Regions from separate parts of the Pantoea dispersa genome, predicted to be linked through region 2. Evidence: predicted binding sites of a transcription regulator. Region 2 holds the regulator's gene; the other holds the start of a gene.
The links. The regulator Fur, encoded in region 2, represses iron uptake genes when iron is present. The targets are predictions, from matches to a motif close to ATAATAATGAGAACNACTATCAA.
Positions count from the first base shown of each region.

Region 1: the regulator Fur is predicted to act here: its motif matches at 2,624-2,646, upstream of fhuA (ferrichrome porin FhuA).

Region 1 is NZ_CP082346.1:3,187,030-3,191,462, reverse strand. Features, by position in the region: gene mrcB (bifunctional glycosyl transferase/transpeptidase) at 1-2,353, shown strand, start outside; gene fhuA (ferrichrome porin FhuA) at 2,682-4,433, shown strand, end outside.
Region 2 is NZ_CP082346.1:2,810,305-2,814,737, reverse strand. Features, by position in the region: gene glnS (glutamine--tRNA ligase) at 1-994, shown strand, start outside; gene K7H94_RS13145 (hypothetical protein) at 1,231-1,626, shown strand; gene fur (ferric iron uptake transcriptional regulator) at 1,688-2,137, opposite strand; gene fldA (flavodoxin FldA) at 2,490-3,020, opposite strand; gene ybfE (LexA regulated protein) at 3,158-3,433, opposite strand; gene ybfF (esterase) at 3,603-4,367, opposite strand.

The DNA.
Region 1 (4,433 bases), 380 kb from region 2:
ACGACCCGCGCGTGGCAAACGCCGCTGGTTAGGCTGGTTGATTAAACTCTTCCTGGTGTTTGTCGTGGTGATGGCCGCCTGGGGCGTCTATCTCGATTCGGAAATCCGCAGCCGCATTGACGGTAAAGTGTGGCAGCTGCCAGCGGCCGTATACGGGCGCATGGTCAGCCTCGAACCGGGCATGGCTTACGACAAGAAAGAGATGATTGCGCTGCTGGAAGGCACGCAGTATCGCGAAGTGTCGCGTATTACCCGTCCGGGTGAGTTCAGCGTGAAAGGCAACACTATCGACCTGCTGCGCCGTCCGTTTGATTTTCCGGACAGCAAAGAGGGCCAGATTAACGCGCGTCTCACCTTCAGCAACAACGAGCTGAGCGAGATTAAAAACCTCGATACCGGACGCGACTTTGGCTTCTTCCGCCTCGATCCGCGGCTGATCACCATGTTGCAGTCGCCAAACGGCGAGCAGCGTCTGTTTGTGCCGCGCGCCGGGTTCCCGGATCTGCTGGTCGATACGCTGATCGCCACCGAAGACCGCCACTTCTACGAGCATGACGGCATCAGCCCGTACTCGATTGGTCGCGCCTTCCTCGCCAATATCACCGCCGGCAAAGCGGTGCAGGGCGGCAGTACGCTGACGCAGCAGCTGGTGAAAAACCTGTTCCTCACCAACGAACGCTCGCTGTGGCGTAAAGCGCGTGAAGCCTATATGGCGGTGATCATGGATGCGCGCTACAGCAAAGATCGCATTCTTGAGCTCTACCTGAACGAGGTGTATCTCGGCCAGGCGGGCAACGACCAAATCCGCGGCTTCCCGCTGGCCAGCCTGTACTACTTTGGCCGCCCGGTGGACGAACTGAGCCTTGATCAGCAGGCGATGCTGGTCGGCATGGTCAAAGGTGCGTCGCTGTACAATCCGTGGCGTAATCCGCAGCTGGCGCTGGAGCGTCGTAACCTGGTGCTGCGTCTGCTGCAACAGCAGAAGGTGATCGACCAGGAGCTGTACGACATGCTGTCGGCGCGGCCGCTTGGTGTCCAGCCGAAAGGTGGGGTGATCACGCCGCAGCCGGCGTTTATGCAGATGGTGCGTAATGAGCTGCAGGCGAAGCTGGGCGATAAGGTCAAAGATCTGTCCGGCGTGAAGATCTTTACCACGCTCGATCCGATTTCGCAGGATGCGGCGGAAAAAGCGGTTGAAGACGGCATTCCCACGCTGAAGAAACAGCGCGGGCTGAAAGATCTGGAAACCGCGATGGTGGTGGTCGACCGCTTCAGTGGTGAAGTGCGCGCCATGGTCGGCGGTGCCGATCCACAGTTTGCCGGCTATAACCGCGCGCTGCAGGCGCGTCGCTCGATTGGTTCACTGGCAAAACCGGCGACCTATCTGACCGCCCTCAGCCAGCCAAACAGCTACCGCCTGAACAGCTGGATCGCCGACGAGCCGATCGCGCTGAAACAGCCAAACGGTTCGGTGTGGAAGCCGATGAACGACGATCGTCGCTTCAGCGGTAAAGTGATGCTGGTGGATGCGCTGACTAACTCGATGAACGTGCCAACCGTTAACCTCGGTATGACGCTGGGACTCGACGCGGTAGTGGATACCTGGACCAAACTGGGCGTGCCAAAAGATCAGCTGCATCCGGTACCGGCCATGCTGCTGGGGGCACTTAACCTGACGCCGATTGAAGTGGCGCAGGCGTTCCAGTCAATTGCCAGCGGCGGTAACCGCGCTGCGCTGTCGGCGGTGCGCTCGGTGATCGCGGAAGATGGCACGGTGCTGTATCAGAGCTTCCCGCAGGCGCAGCGCGTTGAGCCGGCGCAGGCGGCGTATCTGACGCTGTATACCATGCAGCAGGTGGCCGATCACGGTACGGCGCGGGCGCTGGGCGCACGCTTCCCGGGTGCGCATCTGGCGGCGAAAACCGGTACCACCAATGACCTGATCGACAGCTGGTTTGCCGGTATTGATGGCAAAGAAGTGGCGATCACCTGGGTTGGCCGCGACAACAACCAGACCTCGAAGCTGTACGGTGCCAGTGGTGCGATGCAGATCTATCGTCGCTACCTCGACAACCAGGCGCCGATGCCACTGGTCCTGACGCCACCGGAAGATATCACTCAGATGAATATCGATTCGGCCGGTAACTTTGTCTGCGGCAGCGGCAGCAGCACCTGGCGTTCGCTGCCGGTGTGGGCGCTGGATCCGAACGCGCTGTGCCAGCAGCAACAGCAGCAGATTCAGCAGCAGCAGCAGCAAGAACAGCAACAGCAGCAACAGCAACAGCCGCAGGGCGAGCAGAAGGACTCTGACGGCGTCGCGGGCTGGATTAAAGATATGTTTGGCAGTAAATAAGCCATCCGGCACTGCACCGGCTTTATACCTTCAGAGCCTGTACAGTGCCGGCGTTTTACCACCACGTGGCGGTGCCAGATACATGGCGGCGCTCCAGCCTGAGTCTTGCATAAAAGCTGAATTTAACTCCCTCTGGCGCTGCGGCGCCTTTTTCTTTGCCCGCCATTTTTTTAGCCGCGATCATGGATATGTGCGATCCGCTGGCAAACTCACCGCCAGCAGGCATTACATCTTGCGGTGCTTGCCAGGTTTCGCCTAAAATCCGTGCGTCTAATAATCATTCTCGTTTCCATTCGCCTGCATTGTTCTATTTTCATGAGATCCCACTATGAATGCGCGAAACACTTTTCCTTGTTCTCTGCGCGCGGTGACCACCCGTCGACCGCTCGCGTTATTGATTTCCCTGACTCTGGGCACACTCAGCATGCAGGCGCTGGCCGAAGATACCGTGGTGGTGACGGCTGATGGCGGCAGCGGCGTCGCGCAGGAGAGCGCATGGGGACCGTCGCCGACCATCGCCGCCAAACACAGCGCGACCGGCACCAAAACCGATACGCCAATCGAGAAGAATCCGCAGTCGGTGTCGGTGGTGACGCAGGAAGAGATGTCAATGCATGCGGTGACCAGCGTCAAAGGTGCGTTCAATTACACGCCAGGCGTGCTGACCGGTAACCGCGGCAGCTCGGACGTAATTGACGCGCTGTCGATTCGCGGCTTCAGCGAAACCAACACCAACCAGTATCTGGATGGCCTGAAGCTGCAGGGTGACAACTACTCCGAATTCGCTATCGATCCTTACTTCCTTGAGCGCGCGGAGCTGCTGCGCGGTCCGGTTTCGGTGCTGTACGGTAAGAGCAACCCGGGCGGTGTGGTGTCACTGGTGAGCAAGCGGCCGACCCAGGAGACGCTGCGTGAAGTCCAGTTCCAGATGGGCACCGACAACCTGTTCTCCACCGGCTTCGATTTTGGCGGCTCACTGGATGATGACGGCGTTTACAGCTATCGCCTGACCGGCCTGGCGCGCAGCGCCGATGCGCAACAGGAGATGAACAAAGAGAAGCGCTATACCCTTGCGCCTTCGTTCAGCTGGCGTCCCGATGCCAATACCCGCTTTGACCTGCTGACCTACTTCCAGAACGAACCGGAAACCGGCTATTACGGCTGGCTGCCGCGTGAAGGCACCGTGGTGGGCATCACCCGGCCGGACGGCAGCAGCTATAAGCTGCCCACCAATTTTGATGAAGGCGAAGACAGCAATAAGATCTCGCGCAACACCAAAATGGTTGGCTACAACTTTGAGCACAGCTTTAACGATACCTGGACGGTGCGCCAGAATCTGCGCTATGCCGAAATGCAGACCGATTATCGCAGTATTTATGGCCGAACTTTTAATCCAGCAACGCTGGAAATCAATAGGATGTATGCTGGTTCGAAAGAGAAACTTAACCAGTTTGCTGTTGATACTCAGGCGCAGGCAAAATTTGCCACTGGCGCTGTTGAACATACTGTTTTAGTAGGTGTTGATTACCAGCGTACCCGAAATGATATTGATGCAATATTTACGGGCGCAACGCCAATAAGCATAGTCAATCCACAGTACGGTAACGATAGTCTGGTTGGTGCACCTTACTTATATCAATATCTGAATAAACAGGAACAGACTGGCTTATACACGCAGGATCAAATGGAGTGGAATAGGTGGGTCCTGACGCTGGGAGGCCGCTATGACTACGCAATGACATCAGCGTTAAATCGTAACGGTGATGTCGAGGATAAGAATCACGATCAGGCATTTACCTGGCGTGGTGGTCTGAACTATGTGTTTGATAATGGTATTGCACCTTATTTCAGTTACAGCGAGTCCTTTATTCCAACGTCCGGAACGACCTCAACCGGTAAGGCTTTCGATCCTTCCCGCGCTAAGCAGTATGAAGCTGGCGTAAAATACGTACCTAAAGATCGGCCAATTGTCATTACTGCTTCGGTTTATCAAATCACCAAGGATAAGAATTTAACTGTCGATCCGTCTAATTCGTCATTTAGCGTGCAGAGCGGTGAAATTCGATCGCGTGGTATTGAA
Region 2 (4,433 bases):
CACCCATTCCCTGTGTACGCTGGAGTTCCAGGACAACCGTCGTCTCTACGACTGGGTGCTGGATAACATCACTATTCCGGTGCATCCGCGTCAGTACGAGTTTTCGCGCCTGAATCTGGAATATGCGGTGATGTCGAAGCGTAAGCTGACACAGCTGGTGAGCGAGAAGATTGTTGAAGGCTGGGACGATCCGCGCATGCTGACCGTATCCGGTCTGCGCCGCCGTGGCTATAGCGCGGCGTCAATCCGCGAATTCTGTCGCCGTATCGGTGTGACCAAGCAGGACAACATTGTTGAGATGGCGTCGCTGGAGTCGTGCATTCGTGACGACCTCAACGAGAACGCGCCGCGCGCCATGGCGGTGCTGGATCCGCTGAAAGTGGTGATCGAGAACCTGCCGGCCGGGCATGAAGAAATCATCAGCATGCCGAACCATCCGAACAAGCCGGAGATGGGCACGCGTGAGGTGCCGTTCAGCCGTGAGGTGTGGATCGATCGCGCCGACTTCCGTGAAGAGGCCAACAAGCAGTACAAACGTCTGGTGCTGGGTAAAGAAGTTCGTCTGCGCAACGCTTATGTCATTCGTGCCGAGCGCGTGGCGAAAGATGAAGCCGGCAACATCACCTGCATCTACGCTACCTGCGATGTCGACACCCTGAGCAAAGATCCGGCCGATGGCCGCAAGGTGAAAGGCGTTATCCATTGGGTGTCGGCGATTCACGCGCTGCCTGCCGAATTCCGCCTGTACGATCGTCTGTTCAGCGTGCCAAACCCGGGCGCGGCCGAGGATTTCCTCACCACCATTAACCCGAACTCGCTGGAGATCAAACAGGGCTTCGTTGAGCCGGGTCTGCGTGCCGCCAGCGCGCTGGCGCCGTATCAGTTTGAGCGCGAAGGTTACTTCTGCGCTGACAGCGTGTACTCGCAGCCGTCGAAACTGGTGTTCAACCGCACTGTGGGTCTGCGTGATACCTGGGCAAAAATCGGCGAATAATTTTACTGCTTGATAGCACGATATGATCAGCAAAGGGCGAGCAATCGCCCTTTTTTATTGCCCGTTATCTGCAAACGGGAATCGATTATGCTGAACCAGACAAAAAACAGTAATTACGCGCGATTACGACTAATCTGACTTTAATAAAATTAACTAATTTACCCGTGTGAAATCGTTATTTTCAGGTAGGCTATGCGCTCTTAAATGTTGCTGTGCGGGTTAGCGAAGGAAGAAAAATGACAAGTCTCGCTCTGGAAGCCAAACATAGCGTGGTGGTTTTACATCAGCTTATCGAACGTATTTTTAATCAGACCGAAGGCAGCGATGACAGTATGGATCTGCTGCTGTCGCACTTTCATCCCGACTTCAAAATGGTGACGCCGCAAGGCAAACAGCTCGATCTCAATGACACTGAAACCCTGTTTCGCAAACTGCACGGGCAGCGGGAAGGGATGCGAATCGCCACCAGTGAGCATGCCATCATTTCCCAGCAGCAGCAGGAAGTGACCATTCAGTATCACGAACTGCAAATGCTCAACGGCAACAACCAGACCCGCATTTCGCTGGCGGTGCTGGACTGCAGCACGTCGGTTCCGCGCTGGCGCTATTTGCAGGAAACGCTGGTCGCCTGAACACAGCCATAAAAAAACCGGTGCCTGGCACCGGTTTTTTTATACTGCATAGCATATTCAATTACTGATCGTGGAGCGTCTCGTCTTCGCGGCAGTCTCCCAGCGCACAGTGGCCGTACAGATACAGGCTGTGGTTGCTGAGTTTGATACCGTGGCGTGTTGCAATCTCACGCTGACGCGTTTCGATAGATTCATCGCTAAACTCGATCACTTTGCCGCAGTCGAGGCAAATCAGGTGATCGTGGTGATGCTGCTGGGTCAGTTCGAACACGGATTTCCCGCCTTCGAAGTTATGACGCGTCACGATGCCGGCGTCGTCAAACTGGTTCAGAACACGGTATACCGTCGCCAGACCAATCTCTTCGCCCATGTCGATCAGGCGTTTGTACAAATCTTCCGCACTGACATGATGGGACTCGGGTCCGGGTCCCTGAAGCACTTCCAGAATCTTCAGTCTGGGCAGCGTGACTTTCAGGCCAGCCTTTTTCAATGCGGAGTTGTTGTCAGTCATGCGGATATTGTCCTGTTACTTTGCTAGTCACTTACGGCGCAAAGGCCTTGAATGTGTGGTCAACGCGCATTCTCATTTGCGTCTCATTATAGAGCTCAGCCTGCGAAATGAAAACCGGCTGCGGCGGACAATTCCCCGGATGCTGTAAGGAGAAATGTCGTGAGCCTCAGCGGGATCGTGCAGATCGATGTTCCTTTTCGCGCAGTCTCAGTCTGATGCCCGAGGAATAAGCAGATGACCGTTGCGGGTATTCTACAGAATTGAGGGAAAAAGTTAAAAAACCGTAGCTATTATTTTTATAGGTAATTCCATTGCCCGATGTGAGCCAGCGCCCACATCGGACAGGAAAGCATCAGGCTTCGATGATCGCCTGCAGCTGCAGCTCATCAAAGATCTGCTTAACCCATTTGTCGACGCGCTCGTTAGTCAGTTCAGGCTGACGATCTTCATCAATGGCGAGGCCGAGGAAGTGTTTGTCGTCTGCCAGACCTTTAGAGGCTTCGAAGTGGTAACCTTCGGTTGGCCAGTGGCCCACAATCACTGCGCCGTTTGGCTCAATGATGTCGCGAATGGTGCCCATCGCGTCACAGAAGTACTCGGCATAATCTTCCTGATCGCCGCAGCCAAACAGCGCTACCAGCTTACCGTTGAAATCAATCTCTTCCAGCGTCGGGAAGAAGTCATCCCAGTCGCACTGGGCTTCACCGTAGTACCAGGTCGGAATACCCAGCAGCAGAATATCGAATGCTTCGAGATCTTCTTTGGTGCTCTTAGCAATGTCATGCACTTCGGCGACATCTTTACCCAGTTGTTTCTGGATCATTTTTGCAATGTTTTCAGTGTTGCCGGTATCGCTGCCGAAGAAAATGCCTACGATTGCCATGGAGTGAGTAACCTCTTAAATCCTGATTGTGAAAGTAAGTCAGAAGACGACACAGTTATGCGAATGATAGCAGACCGGCGAAAAGCGCGGAATGTGTAAAGCGCTGAGTTTGTGTTCCAGCGTGCGGTCTGCGCACGTTACGCCAGTTTGAGCTGCGCCAGCAGCATTTGTTCAATCAGTTCACTGCGGCTGATGTTCTGCTGCTCGGCCAGCGTATTAAGCGCGTCGACCGCTTCGCTGGACATTTTCAGCTCAACGCGGCGCAGGCCGCGCACCCGGTCGCGCTTCAGCTGGTTGCGCTTATTAATGCGCAGCTGCTCATCACGCGACAGCGGACTGGTTTTAGGGCGACCGGGACGCCGCTCGTCTGCGAAGAGATCGAGCGTGGTACGATCTGTCTGTTCTTTTGCCATGGTTTGTGAAACTGCGTGGGCGCGAACGGCGGAAAGGCGCTGCGCGATTTAAACATTTATCGGCCCGACCGCGGCGAAAAAAGCATCCGCGGCAAATTTTTAGCGCGACATCATACTCCAGCGCCCGGCGCGACGCCAACCCTAAACCGCCCGTAGCAAGCTTTTGCTTTTACAGGTTAAAAAAGCGGCGCACCGCGCGCAGTACGGCATCGGGTTTTTCGGCATGCACCCAGTGGCCGGCACCGCTGATAATGTGCGCCTGCGCCTGCGGGAACTGGCGCAGCAGCGCATCACGGTGCTGATTGTCCAGATAGGGTGAATCACCGCCGCGAATAAACAGCGCCGGATGAGGCCACGCGGGCACCTCCTGCCAGCCGGAGAGCACCGGATAATTGTCCCATAACACCGGCACGTTAAAGCGCCATTCGCCTTCATGGAAAGATTTCAGAATGAACTGAATCACGCCTTCTTCGCGCACGTGTTCACGCATCACGTCGGCCGCAGCGCTGCGGCGCGTGACGCCAGCTGCACTGACCGCGCGGATTGCCGCGAAGATCTCATCGTGGCGTCGCGTCTGGTAATCCACCGGCGCGATATCGATCAGCACCATTTTGCCAATTCGTTCGGGCGCAACGGCGCTCAGCGCCATGGCAATTTTGCCGCCCATTGAGTGGCCGATAACATCAACCCGTTCGATGTGGTGCGCATTCAGCGTATCGACCATATCCTGCGCCAGCGCAGCGTAGTGCATCTCTTCGCTGCGCGGTGACAGGCCGTGGTTACGGACATCCACCTGCAGCGTGGGTCGTGCATCGCGCACGCCGCGCGCCAGTACGCCGAGGTTATCCAGGCTACCAAACAGGCCATGAATTAACAGAATGGGCTGGGCATCAGGGGCAGATTGTTCAGTTTGCAGACGGGCGTTCAAAATCATGGCTAAAGTTCTTTCGGTTGAGACCTGGGCTTAGGGTATCATGGATTCACCTGTCCCGGCGCCAGG